2 linked regions of the Constrictibacter sp. MBR-5 genome follow. The protein of the gene in region 1 interacts with the protein of each later gene in a pairwise test. Links are inferred from orthologs where the notes say so. Each region holds a gene or a part of one and is shown on either strand. Other genes may lie near its edges.

The links.
Region 2: the proteins of ABIE65_RS16060 (region 1) and sfsA interact in binary tests that used the Escherichia coli proteins (3 or more experiments, as listed by UniProt). The link is inferred for Constrictibacter sp. MBR-5 from one-to-one orthologs.

The regions. Positions count from the first base shown.
Region 1 is NZ_JBEPTK010000007.1:153,756-162,766, forward strand. The notes cover bases 2,805-5,803. They hold ABIE65_RS16060 (glutamate-5-semialdehyde dehydrogenase), read left to right. Parts: upstream 2,805-3,663; coding sequence 3,664-4,944; downstream 4,945-5,803. Other genes in these bases: proB (glutamate 5-kinase), read left to right, coding at 2,805-3,667; ABIE65_RS16065 (nicotinate-nucleotide adenylyltransferase), read left to right, coding at 4,953-5,600; rsfS (ribosome silencing factor), read left to right, coding at 5,561-5,803. In the rest of the region: ABIE65_RS16030 (cytochrome P450), read left to right, coding at 1-336; ABIE65_RS16035 (hypothetical protein), read right to left, coding at 333-560; rplU (50S ribosomal protein L21), read left to right, coding at 757-1,065; rpmA (50S ribosomal protein L27), read left to right, coding at 1,087-1,365; GTPase ObgE, read left to right, coding at 1,494-2,537; more of proB, read left to right, coding at 2,534-2,804; more of rsfS, read left to right, coding at 5,804-6,040; 23S rRNA (pseudouridine(1915)-N(3))-methyltransferase RlmH, read left to right, coding at 6,048-6,506; ABIE65_RS16080 (murein hydrolase activator EnvC family protein), read left to right, coding at 6,634-8,007; ABIE65_RS16085 (S41 family peptidase), read left to right, coding at 8,014-9,011. UniProt on the Escherichia coli protein: Catalyzes the NADPH-dependent reduction of L-glutamate 5-phosphate into L-glutamate 5-semialdehyde and phosphate. The product spontaneously undergoes cyclization to form 1-pyrroline-5-carboxylate.
Region 2 is NZ_JBEPTK010000003.1:219,643-228,549, forward strand. Bases 2,779-5,673 are described here. They hold sfsA (DNA/RNA nuclease SfsA), read left to right. Parts: upstream 2,779-3,789; coding sequence 3,790-4,557; downstream 4,558-5,673. Other genes in these bases: ABIE65_RS08050 (dipeptidase), read left to right, coding at 2,779-2,813; ABIE65_RS08055 (alpha/beta fold hydrolase), read left to right, coding at 2,916-3,785; ABIE65_RS08065 (acetyl-CoA C-acyltransferase), read right to left, coding at 4,559-5,673. Also shown: ABIE65_RS08045 (TRAP transporter permease), read left to right, coding at 1-1,310; more of ABIE65_RS08050, read left to right, coding at 1,395-2,778; more of ABIE65_RS08065, read right to left, coding at 5,674-5,689; ABIE65_RS08070 (AMP-binding protein), read right to left, coding at 5,686-7,173; ABIE65_RS08075 (biotin transporter BioY), read right to left, coding at 7,178-7,726; ABIE65_RS08080 (energy-coupling factor transporter transmembrane component T family protein), read right to left, coding at 7,737-8,375; ABIE65_RS08085 (energy-coupling factor ABC transporter ATP-binding protein), read right to left, coding at 8,372-8,907. UniProt on the Escherichia coli protein: Binds to DNA non-specifically. Could be a regulatory factor involved in maltose metabolism.

The sequences.
Region 1 (9,011 bases):
CGCGTGGCCCGGGAGAGGGTCGAGATCGGATCGAACCGCATAGAGCGGGGACAGCTCGTCCATCTCATGCTGGGGGACGCGAACCGCGACGTCGATGCGTTCGGCGACGCGGCGTGCCCCCATGCCGATACGCCCAGGGTCAAGCATCTGGCGTTCGGACACGGCCCGACGCATTGCCTGGGCGCGAGGCTCGCGCGGCAGGAACTCGAGATCGTGCTGACCGAGATCCGCCCATACCTTCCACACATGGCGCTGGCGGAGCCGTCGGAATGGACGGGACGGCGGGTGCTGCGCGAACGCGCCTCACTGCGCATCCGGTTCGCCGCGCCCGCCTAGACCTTCTCCGACCGCGAGCGCACGTTCGCGAGCGCCCGGCGCAAGGTCCAATCCTCGACGAATGCCTGCCGGAGATCCTCTATCGAAACGGGCTGGCCGCGTTCCGTCGAGAGCGCCGCCAGATCCGCCAGAGTGACGTCCTCCGCGCGCGCCCGAAGCGCGTCGCGCAGATCGCCGGGCTCCTGCACCGCCCGAACCAGCCATCGCGCAGCGGCGACGCTCATCCTGTCTGCCCTCCGATGAAACCATGGTGCTACTCTAAAGCTGCGCGGGAAGCGGCACATCCGGTTGACACGTCGCGCCGGCTGCGTATATTCCCGGCCTCTCGCGCCGCGGGTTCCGCAGGCGCGGTCTGTTATTGTGCGATCCGGGAGTGCCCACCATATCGGTGCGCTCACGTCGTGCGGAAGTCGGGAAGCCATGTACGCAATCGTTAAGACCGGCGGCAAGCAATACAGGGTCGCCAAGGACGACGTCATCCGCGTGGAGCGGCTGCCCGGCGAAGCGGGCGACACGATCACGCTCGGCGAAGTGCTGATGCTCGGCGGCGACGAGCCGAAGGTCGGCTCGCCGATGATCGACGGTGCGTCCGTAGCCGCGACGGTCGTCGCGCAGGATCGCAACGACAAGGTCATCATCTTCAAGAAGAAGCGCCGCCAGAACTATCGGCGCAAGCGCGGTCACCGTCAGAACGTGACGGTCCTTCGCATCACCGACATCACGGCCTGATCGGGTCGGGGAGCAGATCGTATGGCTCATAAGAAAGCAGGCGGCAGTTCGCGTAACGGTCGCGATTCCGCCGGTCGCCGTCTGGGCGTGAAGAAGTTCGGCGGACAGGCCGTCATTCCGGGCAACATCATCATTCGCCAGCGCGGCACGAAGTATCACCCCGGCCGCAATGTCGGCCTCGGCAAGGATCACACGATCTTCGCCCTGGTCGAGGGCCGCGTGGAGTTCGGCGGCGGGCTGAAGAACCGCACCTACGTCTCCGTGGTGCCCACCGAAACCGCGGTGCCGCCGGCCGAATAACGCTCCGCCCCCAGGACGGTGCGACCCGGGGGAATGGCTCGCCATTCCCCCTTCGTCGTTCTGGGGCAGGAACGGTTCACCGTTCCGCATTTCGCCAGCGGCCCTTCGAACCAGGATCCGAGACTGACATGCGCTTCCTCGACGAAGCCAAGATCTGGATCCGCAGCGGCGACGGCGGCGGCGGTTCCGTCAGCTTCCGGCGCGAGAAGTTCATCGAGTTCGGTGGGCCGGACGGCGGCGACGGCGGCCGCGGCGGCAGCGTGTATGTCGAGTGCGTGCCGAACCTGAACACCCTGATCGACTACCGCTACCAGCAGCATTTCCGCGCCGGGCGCGGCCATGGCGGCGCCGGGCGGCAGAAGAGCGGAGCCGCCGGCAGCGATGTCGTGCTGCGCGTTCCACCGGGCACCGAGATCCTGGACGAGGACCGCGAGACGGTGCTCGCCGACATGACCGAACCCGGCCAGCGGATCATGCTGGCCAAGGGCGGCGACGGCGGCTTCGGCAACGTCCACTTCAAGTCCTCGACGAACCAGGCGCCGCGCCGCGCCGGCCCGGGATGGCCCGGCGAGGAGCGCTGGCTCTGGCTGCGCCTGAAGCTGGTCGCCGACGCCGGTCTCGTCGGCCTGCCCAACGCCGGCAAGTCGACCTTCCTCGCCGCCGTCAGCCGGGCGAAGCCGAAGATCGCCGACTATCCCTTCACGACCCTGACGCCCGGCCTGGGCGTGGTCAACGTGCACGACGCCGAATTCGTGCTCGCCGACATACCGGGGCTGATCGAAGGCGCGCATGAAGGTGCCGGCCTCGGCGATCGCTTCCTCGGCCATGTGGAACGCTGCCGAGTGCTCCTGCACCTGATCGACGGGACATCCGAGGATCCGGCCGAGAGCTACCGCATCGTGCGCGGCGAGATCGAGGCCTATGGCGAGACGCTGGCCGAAAAGCCGGAGATCGTCGCCCTGAACAAGTGCGACGCGCTAACGCCGGACGACATCGAGGAGCGGCGCGCGGCACTCGCCGAGGCGGCGGAGATCGCACCGGGTGCCGTCTGGACGATCTCCGGCGCCTCCGGGCAGAACGTCCGCGACCTGCTCTCGGCGCTGTACGCCGCCATTCAGGGTTCCCGCGCCGAGGACGGCGCAGACGCGCCCGCCGCGCCCTACCAGCCATGAGTGCCGCGGCCATCGCCGACAGTCCGCTCGCCGCGGCGCGCCGGCTGGTGGTGAAGATCGGCTCCTCACTGCTCGTCGACGAGGCGAGCGGGCAGCTCCGGCGCAGCTGGCTCGACGCCGTCGGCGACGACGTGGCGCGCTGTGCCGCCCGCGGGCAGGAGGTCATCATCGTATCGTCCGGCGCGATCGCCCTCGGGCGCAGGCAGCTTCGCCTGCCCGACGGACCGCTGCGGCTGGAGGAGTCCCAGGCCGCCGCCGCGACAGGCCAGATCCGCCTCGCCCACGCTTGGCAGGAGACGCTGGCACGCCACGGAATCACCGTCGCCCAGGTGCTGGTGACGCTCGGCGATACCGAGCAGCGCCGGCGGTATCTGAACGCCCGCAACACGCTCAACGCCCTGGTCCGCCTGCACGCCGTGCCGGTGATCAACGAGAACGACACGGTGGCGACCGAGGAGATCCGGTTCGGCGACAACGACCGCCTCGCCGCGCGCGTCGCGGCGATGGTTAGTGCCGAGGCCCTCGTCCTGCTCTCCGACATCGACGGGCTCTATACCGCCGACCCGCGCCACGACCCGCAGGCGCGGTTCCTGCCGGAAATCCACGCCCTTACGCCCGAGATCGAGGCGATGGCCGGCGCACCCGGGTCCGGTTTCGGCAGCGGCGGCATGGTGACCAAGCTCGCTGCGGCGCGCATCAGCATGGGCGCCGGCTGCCGCATGGTCATCGCCAACGGCCGACGCGAGGCGCCGCTGGCGGCCATCGAATCCGGCGAGCGCTGCACCTGGTTCCTGCCGTCCGCGACGCCCCGCACCGCCCGCAAGGAGTGGATCGCCGGAAGCCTGCGTACCCGCGGCGTGGTGACGATCGACGAGGGCGCGGCGCGTGCCCTGCGCGACGGGCGCAGCCTGCTTCCCGCCGGCGTGGTGACCGTCGACGGCGTATTCCAGCGCGGCGACGCGGTGCTGGTGAAGGATGCGGCGGGCCGGGAACTGGCACGCGGTCTCTGTGCCTATTCATCGGACGATGCGCGCCTGATCGCCGGGCACAAAAGCCATGAAATCGCCGACCGGCTCGGCTACCGTGGCCGCGACGAGATGATCCATCGAGACGACCTGGTGCTGTCATGACCCTGGCGATGCCGCTCGCTGAGACCGACGACGTCGGCACGACAATGCGCCGCATCGGCGAGCGCGCCCGCGCCGCCGCGTCGGTCCTGGCACTGGCGCCGTCCGCGGCGAAGGATTCGGCACTGCATGCCGCCGCCGCCGCCATTCGCGCACGCGCGCCGGAGATTCTCGCCGCCAACGCCCGCGACCTCGCCGAGGCGCGCGACCTGTCGGCATCGATGTCCGACCGGCTCCGGCTGGACGAAGGCCGCATCGAGGGCATCGCGCGCGGCCTGGAGGAGGTCGCCGCCCTGCCCGACCCGATCGGCCAGACGATCGCGGAATGGACCCGCCCGAACGGGCTGCGGATCGCGCGCGTGCGCGTGCCGCTCGGCGTGATCGGCATCATCTACGAATCCCGCCCGAACGTAACGGCCGACGCCGGCGGGCTCTGCCTGAAGTCCGGCAACGCCGCCATCCTGCGCGGCGGATCCGAGAGCTTCCACAGTTCGCGCGCCATCGCAGACTGCCTGCACGAGGGACTGCGCGCCGCCGGCCTGCCGGAGGACTGTATCCAACTGGTGCCGACCCGCGACCGGGCGGCCGTCGGCGCGCTCCTCGGACTGCGCGGCCTCGTCGACGTGATCGTGCCGCGCGGCGGGCGCTCGCTGATCGAACGCGTGATGAACGAGGCGAAGGTGCCGGTCATCGGCCATCTCGAAGGCCTGGTGCACATCTATGTCGACGCCACCGCCGACCTGGAGGAGGTGCGCCGCATCGTGCTGAACGCGAAGCTGCGGCGCACCGGCGTCTGCGGCGCGGTCGAGACGCTGCTCTTCGACCGGGCGGCGGCATCGACCCACATGCCTCCCGTGATCCGCGACCTGCTCGATGGGGGCTGCGAGGTGCGCGGCGACGCGGCGGTGCGCGACGTGGATCCGCGCGTCCTGCCCGCGGCGGACAGCGACTGGTCGACAGAGTATCTCGACGCGATCGTGTCGGCGCGCGTCGTCGACGGCCTCGACGCCGCGATCGACCACATCAACCGCTACGGTTCGCATCATACCGATGCGATCCTGAGCGAGGACGCGGACGCCGCCCGGCGGTTCCTCGATCGGGTGGACAGCGCCATCGTGCTGCACAATGCCTCGACCCAGTTCGCCGACGGCGGCGAGTTCGGCATGGGTGCCGAGATCGGCATCTCCACCGACCGCTTCCACGCCCGCGGCCCGGTCGGCGCCGAGCAGCTGACCAGCTATAAATACGTCGTCCGCGGCGACGGGCAGGTCCGGCCATAGCCACCTCGATGCAGCGGCCGGCGCGCCTCTCCGGCGTGGTCGGCCATCGCGCGACAGGCCGGATCGGCCTGCTCGGCGGCTCGTTCAATCCCGCACATCGCGGTCATCGCCACGTCAGTCTCGAGGCTCTGCGGCGGCTTCGCCTGGACGAGGTCTGGTGGCTCGTCTCGCCGCAGAATCCGCTGAAGGCCGCCGACGGCATGGCCTCTCTTTCCGCGCGTATGCAGCGCGCCGGGCGGGTGGCGGCGCATCCGCGCATCCGGGTGACGGATCTGGAGCGCCACTTCGGCACCCGCTATACGGTCGACACCGTCCTGGCGCTGCGGCGACGCTTTCCGGGCATCGACTTCGTCTGGCTGATGGGCGCCGACATCATGATCCAGATGCCGCGCTGGAGCCGCTGGCCGCAACTCTTCCGGATGGTCCCCGTTGCGGTCTTCGCCCGGCCTACCTACTTCTCCAGGGCAATGGCAGGCAAGGTGGCGCACAGGTTCCGGCAGGACCGGGTCCCGCTTTCAGGTGCCGGCGATCTGGCCGGGCGCGTTCCGCCGGCTTGGACGTTCATTCCCATACCCCATGACAACACATCGGCGACGGACATACGCGCGCGGCTTTCGTGCTGGCCGCCCGCCACTGCAGGAGGATCACGGTCATAATCGGCTCCGACGCGACCGCCGGACGGCTCCACGCCGCCCACCCCGATGCCCAGGACCGCCCCGAGGCGAAGGACTACGGCGCCGAAAAGGGCAGCATCCTGGATCTCACGCTGCAGCGCCTGGACGACGACCAAGCGCAGGATGTCGTGGTGATCGATCTCCGCGGCAAATCGTCGATCTGCGATCAGATGGTGGTCGCGTCCGGTCGGGCGCAGCGCCACGTCGCCGCGATGGCCGAGCATCTGGCCGAGGACCTGAAGCCGCTGATCGGCCGTGCGCCGGCGATCGAGGGGCTGCCGGCCGGCGACTGGGTGCTGATCGACGCAGGCGACGTGATCGTCCACCTGTTCCGCCCCGAGGTCCGCGCCTTCTACAACCTGGAGAAGATGTGGGGCGTCGAGCTGGCGGAAGCGGCGCCGAGCCGCTCGAACGCGAGCTGAACCGCCGTTGCGCCTGTTGGTTGCCGCCGTCGGCCGCGCCCGCGGCAGCGCTGCAGGAGCTCTTTACGACGAGTACGCCCGCCGGATGACGTGGCCCCTCGACCTGCGCGAGGTCGAGGTGAGACAGGCCCTGCCGCCGCCCCGGCTGAAGGCGCGCGAGGGTGAACTGCTCCTGGCGGCGGTGCCCAAGGGATCGCGGGTGGTGGCGCTCGACGAAACGGGCCGCAGCCTCGACAGCGCGACCTTCGCCGCCCTCCTCGGCGGCTGGCGCGACGAGGGGGTCCCGCAGGCGGCGTTCCTGATCGGCGGCGCCGACGGCCATGACGCGCCGGTGCGTGCGGCGGCGGACCTGACCCTCTCGTTCGGCGCAATGACCTGGCCCCATCTGCTGGCTCGCGCCATGCTGGCGGAGCAGCTCTATCGGGCGACGACGATCCTGGCCGGCCACCCCTATCATCGCGCCTAAAGCGGGCGCCGCAAGGCCGCCCGACATTGCCGATTCTACATGATCGCAGGGCCGCAAAGTTGCTGCGGGCAAGCGATCGCATGATAGGTTGAAGGCCGGTCCCGCGGCCCGAAAGCCCGCCACGCGCATGTTGCCAACCGTTCCGGTCGCCCACCGCTACAGCAGCGCCCGCTCCGCCCGACTGTGCGGGGCGATGGTGGCCGTGGTCGCGGCCACGGTTGCCTTGCCGCTCGCTGACGCGGACGCGCAGGTCCGCGACGAGGATCGGGCGAAGAGCGAGATACGGTCGATCGACCGCGCCATCGACCTCGCGCGGGAACGCAGGGAACGCCTGGACGCAGAAGCGGCCAGACACGCTCAGGAGGTGGAGGCGCTGCGCGCGCAGTCGGTCGAAGTCGCCCGGCGCGTGCAGGATCAGGAAGCGGCAGCCTCCGCGACGGAGCTTCGCCTGCGCGATCTCCGGCGCGAGACCGCAGCGGCGGAACAGAGCCTGAATGACGGACGCGACCGCATGGCGGTGACCTTGGCCGCGCTGCAACGCCTCGCGCGCCGGCCGCCCGAGGCGATGATCGCCATGCCGACCAGCCCGGTCGATACCGTGCGGACGGCGATGCTGCTCGGCGCGGTGGTCCCGCCCCTGGAGCGGCAGGCCGTCGAGCTGCGCGACCGGCTTGCGACGCTCGCCGCCCTCCGCGAAGAGGGCAGGCGCGAGCGCACGGCGCTGGCCAACCAGCTGGCAGCGCTGCGAAGCGAACGCGCCGAACTGGCCCGACTGGCGGAACGAACCGCCGTCCTCCGCGATCGCGCGGCGGCCGAGCGCCAGGATGTCGTCGCCCGGCTCGACAGCATGGGCAAGGAAGCCGACGACCTGCGCGACCTGATCAAGCGGCTGGAAGCGGAACGACGCGCGGAGGAGGAGCGCCGCCGGGTCGAAGCGGAGCGCCAGCGTGCCGAGGCGGCACGACGGCGGGCCGCGGAACAGCGCCGGCTCGCCGAAGAACAGCGGCGCGCGGAGGAAGAGGCGCGCCGGCGGAACGCGCCGCCACCGGTCGCGATGACGCCGCCACCGCGCCCCGCCGAGTTGCGCGAGTCGCAGCCCCCACCACCGGTGGTACCGCGCGGCTCGTCGCGGACGGCCCCCCCGGCCCGCGGCAGGATCGTCATGGGCTACGGCGATGCACCGCCGCCGCGGGATCGCGGTGTCGTACTGGAGACACGCGGCGATGCGCAGGTGGTGGCGCCACGCGAGGGCACCGTAGCCTATGCGGGAGATTTCCGCGGCTATGGCCGACTCTTGATCATCGACCATGGCGACGGGTATCATTCGGTGCTGATGGGCTTCGCGCGAATCGATGCGCGCCCGGGCCAGCGGGTGATCGCCGGGGAGCCCGTCGGTGTCATGGGTGCATCCGAAAGAGGGAACCCCCACCTCTATGTCGAGCTGCGCCGCAACGGGCAGCCTACCAATCCGCTGCCCATGCTGGCGGCGCAGAGGGAATAGCAGGGCATGATCGGACGAATGATGCTGGCGGCCACGGTGGCCGTCACGGTCGGTTGCGCAACCGCGGTCGACGTGAGCGCCCAGAACAAGGGCTCGGAGACCTACCGCCAGCTCAACCTGTTCGGCGACGTGTTCGAGCGGGTGCGCTCCGACTATGTCGAGCCGGTGACCGACGAACAACTCGTCGAATCCGCGATCAACGGCATGCTGACGGCGCTCGACCCGCATTCCAGCTACCTGAACGCGAAGAATTTTCGCGACATGCAGGTGCAGACGAAAGGCGAGTTCGGCGGCCTCGGCATCGAGGTCACGATGGAGAACGGCTACGTCAAGGTCGTCTCCCCCATCGACGATACGCCCGCCTTCCGCGCTGGCCTGCAGCCCGGCGACCTGATCACGCACCTCGACGGCGAGTCCGTCCAGGGCATGACCCTCGCCGATGCCGTCGAAAAGATGCGCGGCGCGCCGAAGACCACGCTGAAGGTCACGATCCGGCGCGGCGAGGAGGCACCCTTCGACGTGACCCTCACCCGCGACGTCATCCGCATCCAGTCGGTGCGCTCGCGCGTTGAAAAGGATATCGGCTACATCCGCATCACCTCGTTCAGCGAGCAGACCGACGAAGGCCTGCGCAACGCCATGAAGCGGCTGAAGGAGGAGATGGGCGACAAGCTGCACGGCGTGCTGCTCGATCTGCGCAACAACCCGGGCGGCCTCCTGGACCAGGCGGTCGCCGTGTCCGACGACTTCCTGGACAAGGGCGAGATCGTCTCAACGCGCGGCCGGCGGAAAGAGGACGTGCAGCGCTACAACGCGAATTCCGGAGACATCGCCGCAGATCTGCCGATCGTCGTGCTGATCAACGGCGGCTCGGCGTCGGCATCCGAAATCGTCGCAGGCGCCCTGCAGGATCATCAGCGCGCGCTGGTCGTCGGCACCCAGTCGTTCGGCAAAGGCTCGGTGCAGACCATCGTTCCCATCCCGGGGCACGGTGCGATCCGCTT
Region 2 (8,907 bases), on another replicon or contig:
GCGGCCAGATCACGCCGCCGATCATGGGTGCGGCGGCCTTCCTGATGGTCGAGTTCCTGGAGATTCCCTACACCACCATCATCCTGGCGGCGATGACGCCGGCGATCATGCACTACGTGGCTGTCCTGGCGATGGTCCATTTCGAGGCCAAGAAGCTTGGCCTCAAGGGCATGGAGCCGTCGGAGATTCCGCGGATCGGCGACGTGCTGCGGCAGGGCTGGCACACGACGGTGCCGCTGGTGATCCTGATCTACGTCCTGTTCTCCGGCTACACGCCGTATCTCGCCGCCTTCTGGGGCATCTCCAGCTGCATCGCCATCGGCTGGCCGCTGGCCGGCACGGCGCTCGCCGTACTGGCCCTGGTGGGGCGCAGCTTCGACCTCGTGTCGCTCATCCTCGACCCCACGACCGTCAGCCTGTTCCTGATCTCGCTCGCCATCGGCTTCATGCGCTGGCGCACGCGCGAGCAGTTCGCCTCGCTCGCCGACGCCTTCGCCATCGGCTCGAAATACGCCCTCGCCGTCGGCGCCGCCGGTGCCGCCGTCGGCATCGTGGTCGGCGTCATCACGCTGACCGGCGTCACCTTCCGGCTCGGCTACATGGTGACCCAGGGCGCCCTGAGCGTCGTCGACAGCATTCAGCTCCTGACCGCCCTGCTCCCCTTCGACATCGTCGGTGACGGCACGGAGAAGCTCGCGTTCTTCGGCGTGCAGCCGGCGATGCTGTTCGTGTCGCTGCTGTTCATCGCGATCTCCTGCGTCCTGATGGGCGCCGGCCTGCCGACGACGGCGCTCTACATCATGCTCTCGGCCATCGCGACGCCGGCCCTGGCGCAGCTCGGCGTGCCGCCGCTCGCCGCGCACCTGTTCGTGCTCTACTACGGCGTGCTCGCCGACCTGACGCCGCCTGTCTGCGTCTCGGCCTATGCCGCCGGCGGCATCGCCGGGGCCAATCCCTTCAAGACGGGCGTGACCGCCTTCCGCCTCGGCAACGCGAAGGTCCTGGTACCCTTCGTGTTCGTCTACTCGCCGGCGATGCTGATCGTCATTCCGGAATATTTCAGCTGGCCGGAATATGCGTCGGTGACGATCACCTGCCTGATCGGCATCGTTCTGCTCGGCGCGGCGCTCACCGGCTATCTCATCGCCCCGATGGGCAAGCCGCTGCGCATCCTGCTGGCGGTCGGCGCGGTGCTGATCGTGGCGCCCAGCATGGAGACCAACCTCTGGGGCCTGGCGCTGGCGGCCCCCGTCCTGGTGCAGCAGTGGCTCGGCTGGCGCCGGGCCGCAGCGTCCCCCCTCGCAGCGTAGGCGCGGCGCCGCAACGGGATTGTTGCCACGACCGGGCGTTGCGGCGAGCATGGGGCGACCTCCGGAACCATGGCAGCCATCCCGATGAGCGATCTCGAGCCCGTCCTCGACCATCTCCGCCGCGACTTCGGCGGCGCGGTCGGGCGCCTCTGCGACCTTCTCCGCATCCCGAGCGTCAGCACGGACCCGGCCTACAAGGCCGACGTGCTGCGCGCCGCGCAGTGGATGGTCGACGACCTGAAGAGCATGGGCTTCGACGCCGGCCTGCGGCAGACGCCGGGCCACCCGATCGTCGTCGCCCACCATGCCGGGCCGGGCGACGCCACGGACGGAAATGTCCCGCACATCATGTATTACGGCCATTACGACGTGCAGCCGCCCGACCCGCTGGAGCTCTGGGAGACGGGCCCCTTCGAGCCGACCATCGTCGAGGCGGCACGCGGCCCGCGGGTGATCGCGCGCGGCGCGGTCGACGACAAGGGCCAGGTGATGACCTGGATGGAGGCCTTCCGCGCCTGGATCAAGGTGCACGGCACGCTCCCGGTCCGCGTCACCGTGCTGCTCGAGGGCGAGGAGGAGTGCGGCAGCCCCAGCCTGCCGGGGTTCCTGCGCGACAACCGCGAGGAGCTGCAGGCCGACATCTGCATGGTGTCCGACACCGGCAGCTGGGACCTGGAGACGCCGGGCGCCACCTACATGCTTCGCGGCATGATGTATGCCGAACTGACGCTGCACGGGCCGAGCCGCGATCTGCATTCCGGCATGTATGGCGGCGCGGTGCTCAATCCGATCAACGCGCTCACGCGCATCCTGGGCCAGCTGCACGATGCTGACGGCCGCATCCAGATCCCCGGCTTCTACGACGACGTGGAAGAGCCGTCGGCGGCGGAGCTGGAGGCCTGGAAGGGGCTCGGCTTCGACGAGGCCGCCTTCCTCGGCGAGATCGGCCTGAAGACGCCGACGGGCGAGAAGGGCCGTACCGCCCTGGAGCGGCTCTGGTCGCGCCCCACCTGCGACATCAACGGCATCCACGGCGGCTACACGGGCGCCGGCGCCAAGACCGTGATCGCCGCCCATGCGACCGCCAAGCTCAGCTGCCGCCTCGTGCCCGGCCAGGATCCGCACAAGGTGTTCGCCGGCCTGAAGGCCTTCCTCGACGCCCGCACGCCGGCCGACGGCCGCTGGGAGTTCAAGACCTTCAGCATGTCGCGCGCCATCCGCGTGCCCGCGGATTCGCCCTGGCTGCAGGCGGCGATGCGCGGCCTCGCCGCAGTCTACACGAAGAAGCCCGTGCTGATCGGCTGCGGCGGCTCGATTCCCGTGGTCGGCATGATCCAGGACACGCTCGGCTTCGACTCCCTGCTCGTCGGCTTCGGCCTCGAGGACGACCGCGTCCATTCGCCGAACGAGAAGTTCGACCTCGCCTGCTTCCGCAACGGCATGCTCTCCCACGCCGCGATCCTGCAGCAGCTGGCGGACGTCGCGCGGCGGCCGGGGGCCTGACCCGGCACCATAAGGCTAAGCGACGCGGTCGCGTGCGCTGCGCTTGACCCGGTCCGGGCCAAGCGGGAGAAACCATCAGGGCAATAGGGTTGGACCGAGCGGATGAGCCAGGAACTGGAGGCGCTGCGTGCGCGCGCCTTGGAGCAGATCGCGCGCGTCGAGGCGCAGTCGGTGCGGCTGGGGTCGCCATGCGGCAACGGGGAGATGCTGTGGCACCGTTGGGGTGACGGCAGCAAGCCGCCGCTGGTGCTGTTCCACGGCGGCTACGGCTCGTGGCTCCACTGGTTCCGCAACGTGCTGCCGCTGTCACAGCACTACACGGTGTTCGCCGCCGACCTGCCGGGACTGGGCGAATCGGCCCCGCCGCCGGAGCCGCGGGATCCGCACGCCATGGGGAAGGTCGTCGCCGAGGGATTGGAGACGGTCCTGCCGCCGGGACCGTTCGATCTGGTCGGTTTCTCCTACGGCGCCGTCATGGCGGGCCACGCCGCGGCGCTGCTCGGCGAGCGCGTGCGCAGCCTCACCCTGGTCGGCGCCGGCGGCCTGGGGCTCAAGCGTGGCCACATGCAGGACCTCGTGACGTGGCGTCCCGACATGAGCGGCGAGAAGCTCGCCGAACTGCACCGGCGCAACCTGGAGATCCTGATGGTCGCCCACCCCGGGACGGTGGACGACGTTGCGCTCTACATGCAGATGACCAACACGATGCGCGCCGTCGTGAAGAGCCGTTACATCTCGCGCACCGCGTCCCTGGCGCAGGTGCTGCCGAGCGTGAAGGCGAAGCTCGCCGGCATCTGGGGCGAGTTGGACGGCACGACCCATCCCTACACCCAGGAGCGCTGCGACCTGCTGCGCTCGATACAGCCCGACGCGCCGTTCGAGGTGGTCCCGGACTCCGGCCACTGGGTGCAGTACGAGACGCCCGCGGCGTTCGACGCGACCCTGCTCGGGATCCTGCGCGGGCACGGCTGACCGCGTGCTCTACGCCGTCCCGCTGATCCGCGGCCGGCTGGTCCGGCGCTACAAGCGCTTCCTCGCCGACGTCGAGCTGGCCGAGGGCGGGGTGGAGACGGTGCACTGCCCGAATCCCGGGGCGATGATGGGGCTGCTGGCGTCGGCGGCCCCGGTCTGGCTGCTGCCGGCGGTCAATCCGAAGGCGAAGCTGCGCCTGGGCTGGGAGCTGGTCGAGGCCGACGGCACGCTGGTCGGGATCAACGCCAACCGGCCGAACCGCCTGGTGGAGGAGGCGCTCGCCGCCGACCGCCTCCCGGTTCTGTCCGGATATGCGGAGGTGCGCCGCGAGGTGCGCTACGGCCTGCGCTCGCGGGTCGACCTGGTCCTGACCGCACCGGACCGGCCGCCCTGCTATGTCGAGATCAAGAACGTCCACCTGCGCCGCGACGGCCACGGCGACGACCGGAACGACCAGGGGGGCGGCGTCGGATGGGCCGAGTTTCCCGACTGCGTCACCGCCCGTGGCGCGCGCCACCTGGACGAGCTCGGCAACATGGCCGAGCAGGGCTGCCGCGCCGTCGTGCTGTTCGTCGTCCAGCGCGCAGACTGCGACCGCCTGCGCCTCGCCACCGACCTCGACCCGGCCTTCGCCGCCGCCATGGCGCGCGCCCTGGCCCGCGGCGTCGAGGTGGCCTGCTGCGTCTGCGCCGTCACCCCGGCGGGCGTCGTCATCGAGCGCCCGATTCCGTTCGATCCCGCCAACCTGCCGCCGGTGACCACGTCACGCTGAGTCAGCCTTCGAGCAGCATCGCCGACCCGAGACCGCCCGCGGCGGCGATGGTGGCGAGGCCGAGGCTGCCGGGCGGCGTCGTCTGCAACTCATGCCAGAGCCGCACGGCGAGGATGGCGCCGGACGCGCCGATCGGGTGGCCGCGGGCGAGCGCGCCGCCGCCGCGGTTGACCCGGGCGGGATCGAGGCCGATGCCCTCGATGCAGGCGATGGCCTGGACGGCGAAGGCTTCCATCACTTCGGCGACGCTCACGTCGCCCGGCGCGATGCCGCAACGGTCGAGAAGCCGCCGGCTGGCGGCGATAGGCGCCAGGCCGGGCATGGCGGGGTCCCCCCCGGCGCTCGCCGTCCCTGCGATGCGAACCGTTCGGCCGTGCGGGTTCAGCCGGGCGGCGACCCGGTCGGACACCACCAGCACGACGGCGGCGGCGTCCGCCTCGACCGCGACGGTCGCCGCCGTGACGGCATGCCCGGCATCCCCGGCCAGCGCGGGCAGGCGGGCGCAGAGGGCAGGTGTGAGCCGCCGGGCGAAGGCGTCCCGGGTCAGGCCCGCGAGATCGACGATCTCGCCGGGCGACGGCGGTGCGGCACGCGCCGCGGCATGGCTGGCGATCGCATAGTCCTCCTGCAGCGCCCGCGTGATGCCGCAGACGCGGGCGAGGTCGGCGGCGGCCGGGATCATGTCGGGATCGCGCGCCGGCCAGGGCGAGAAGGGCGGCCGGTCGTATGGCACCGACGGCTCGCCCGGCGTCGGCGGCCGGTAGCGCCGTTCCGGCGCGCGGCTGAAGCTCTCGACCCCGCCGGCGACGACGACGTCCGCCTCGCCGGCGCGGATGCGCGCGGCGGCGAGGGCGATGGCATCGAGGCCGGCGCAGCACTGGCTGTCGACGGTCAGCGCCGGCTGGTCCTCGGGAATGCCCGCGGCGAGGAGGGCGAGGCGGGCCGGATTGCCGCCGCCGTAGAGCGCATTGCCGAGGATGACCGCGTCCACATCGCCGGCGGGCATGCCCGTGTTGGCGAGCAGCGCGCGGATCGGCGCGGCGGCGAGGTCCCAGGCCTCGATCGCCCGGAAGGCACCGCCGCGCGGCGCCACCGCCGTCCGGCACGCGCCGGCGATGACCGCACCGGTCACGGCAGCGGCTCGTACGCGCCGGCCGCCCAGCGGTCCTGCAGCGCGGCGAAGTCCGTTTTGCCGGAGGGCGTCAGCGGCCAGTCACGCACGACGCCGTAGCGGCGGGGAACCTTGTAGGGCGGTAGCAGCGCCCGCGCATGGGCGATCAGGCCGGCCGCGGTCGCCGCCTGTCCGGAGCGGAGCGACACGAGGGCCGCGAGCCGTTCGCCGCGCACCGCGTCGGCGACGCCGAAGACGCCGGCGGTGGCGACGGCCGGATGCGCTTCGAGCACCCGCTCGACCGCTTCGGGATGCACGTTCCGGCCGGCAGCGACGATCATCCGTCTGGCGCGTCCGACCAGGTGGAGATAGCCGTCGGCGTCGAGATGGCCGACGTCGCCGACGGACATCGCCTGTCCCGCCCGCAGCACGTCGTCACCGTCGGCGAGGACGTAGCCGGAGAAGACGAGCGGGCTGTCGACGAAGACGAGGCCCGTGCGTCCGCGCGGCAGACGCCGGCCGAGGCGGTCGCGGACGGTCAGGTCTACGCCGTGGAAGGCGCGCCCGACCGAGCCCGGCGGCACGGGCTCGCCGTCCTTCGCCACGGTCACGAAGCTGAGCTCGGAGGCGCCGTAGAACTCGGCGAAGCGGGCGTTCGGGAAGGCGCGGCGCAGGGCGGGAAGGGCGTCCGCGGCCCATTTGGCGCCGGAGGACAGGATCCAGCGCAGGCTGGGACACGGTGCGTGCCCCGCCGCCGCCTCGAGCACCAGCCGCAGGTGGGTGGGCACGCCGTAGAGGACCGTGGCCTCATGGGTGCGGACTTGGCGCAGGACGGAAGCGGGCCGAAAGCCGGTGGACAGGATGACGGTGGCGCCGGCGTGCAGGCCCTGCATCAGCGCATAGAGGAACAGCGAATGCGTCAGCGTGCCCGGCGCCACGACCACGTCCTGCGGACCGATGCCGAATTCGACCGCGTCGCCGGCGAAACTCTCGGTCCACGAGCGATGGTCGCGGCCGTAGCCCTTCGGCCGGCCCGTCGAGCCCGAGGTGAAGCCGACATAGAAGCGCGACCGGTCGGCGGGCTCCGCCGGGCGTTGGTAGCGGAGGGGCGCACCGACGGCGTCCGCCACGGCGGCGAACGGCAGGTGATCGTCGAGGCGGATCGCCTTCGGCCCGCCCCGATGCGGCGACCCGGTGACGAGCAGCGCCGGCGCCAGGGCGTCCAGCACCGCGTCGACCGTCGCCGCGGGCCAGTCTGGGTCGAGCACCTGCGCCTCGCGCCCGGCATGGGCGACGGCGAGCACGAGCAGCGCCAGCGCCGGGCCGGTCGGCAGGTGCAGCGCGACACCGCCGCCGGCCGGAACGCACGCGGCGACGTGCGCCGCCAGGCGGTCGAGCGCCGCAGCGAGTTCGCCCCAGGTCAAAACGTCGTCGCCGACCCGGAGCGCCGGCCGCTCGGGCCGCGCGTCGGCATGCGCCGGAATCCGGGACGTGACGCCCGCCATGGGACTAGGCTCGGCGGGGTGCCGGCATCGCCTTGCGCAGGCCGGCCGCGACGAGGCCCGTCGCGATCGCCTTCAGCATGTCGCCGGGCAGGAAGGTGCTGCTGGCGATGGCCGCCTGCACCAGCGTCATGCCGGCCTTCCACGCCAGGACCGGTATGCCGAAGGCATAGATGACGATGACGCCGCCGATGACGGCCGCCACGGCCGACCCGACGAAGACCGGCAGGCCGGCCAGCCGGCGCGCCACGAGGCCGCACACGAACGCGCCGGGGATGAAGCCGACCAGGAAGCCGGCGGACGGCCCGAAGAACACGCCGAGCCCGCCGCGGCCGCCGGCGAGGAAGGGAGCGCCCAGCGCCACGACGAAGACGAACAGCAGCACCGCGAGCGCCCCCTGACGGGCGCCGAGGACGACGCCGGCCAGCATCACGCCCAGCGTCTGGGCGGTGATCGGCACGCCGCCGGCGAGCGGCAGGTCGATGCGGGGGAGCAGGCCGAGAGCGGCGATGATCGCGGCGAAGAGCGCGATGCGGGCGATGGACCGTGTTTCCACGCGGGAACCTCTAACGTCTGGGGGTGGGCTGGCCGCGGTGCGCGTCGAAACCCTGGGCGTCGAAACCTCGGGCGTCGAGCGCGTCCGCCACCTGATCGGCCAGTCGTAGCGTCTCCGCCATGAAGGGCACAAGCAGCCGCCACGACGGCCGCCGCCCGGTGCGCGCCCGCCACGCCTCGCAGCGCAGGTCCCAGTTGGACAGAAGCACGGGCACGAAGCGCACCACGAGCGCCACCGCCAGCCCCAGCTTCTTCGGATTGAGCCCGACGACCCGGAGCGGCCGCAGCAGCGGCACCACGGCATCCATCAAGGCCTGCATCGTCGTCGTCATGGTGACGAGGTTCGCCAGCAGCACCATCGTGACGAGGCGAAGCACGGCGGTCAGCCCGTCGATCCACGCGCCGGTCAGTCCGTGCAGCAGCCCGATGACGGCGAGCAGCGGCAGCAGCGGCCGCAGGAGCGCGATGTGGCGAAGCGCCTGCCGTCCGGCGGAGGCATAGAGGGCGAGCGTGCCGGCGAAGGCGACCCCGAGCCATCCTGCACCCTCCACGGGGAGCAGCGCCGTGCTGGCGACCGCCAGTGCGGCGAGCTTGGCACCGGCCGGGACGCGGTGAAGCCAGGTGCGCCGGGCCAGATAGGTCGAGATCACGACGGCAGTTCCGCCGCGGCGCGGCGCCGGGCGTGGTCCCGGTAGGCGGCGATCACGTCTCCGGGCGGCCCGTCCGCGCGCACCGCACCCTGTTCCAGCCAGACGACCCGGTCGAACCCGGCGAGCAGGTCGAGGTCGTGGCTGGCCATGACCATGCGCTGCGGCAGCGCCGCGAGCCGGGCGCCGAGGGCGAAGCGCGTCGACAGGTCGAGGCTCGCGAATGGCTCGTCGAGCAGGAGGAAGCGCGGCTCCGGCGCGATGACGGCGAGAATGCAGACGAGCTGCTTCTGACCCTCCGACAGTTCGTGGATGGCGCGATCCTCCCAGCCGGCGCAGCCATGCGCGGCGAGCAGATCCGCGACCCTGGCGGCGACGGCGTCGCGACGCAAGCCGGCCTCGGAAAGACCGAACCCCACCTCCTCGGCCACCGTCGGAAACAGGATCTGGTGGTCGGGATTCTGGAAGACGAAGCCGACGTCCGCCGGCAGCGCGCGGCGGTGCGCGGCCGTATCGCGCCCGCCGACGAGGACAC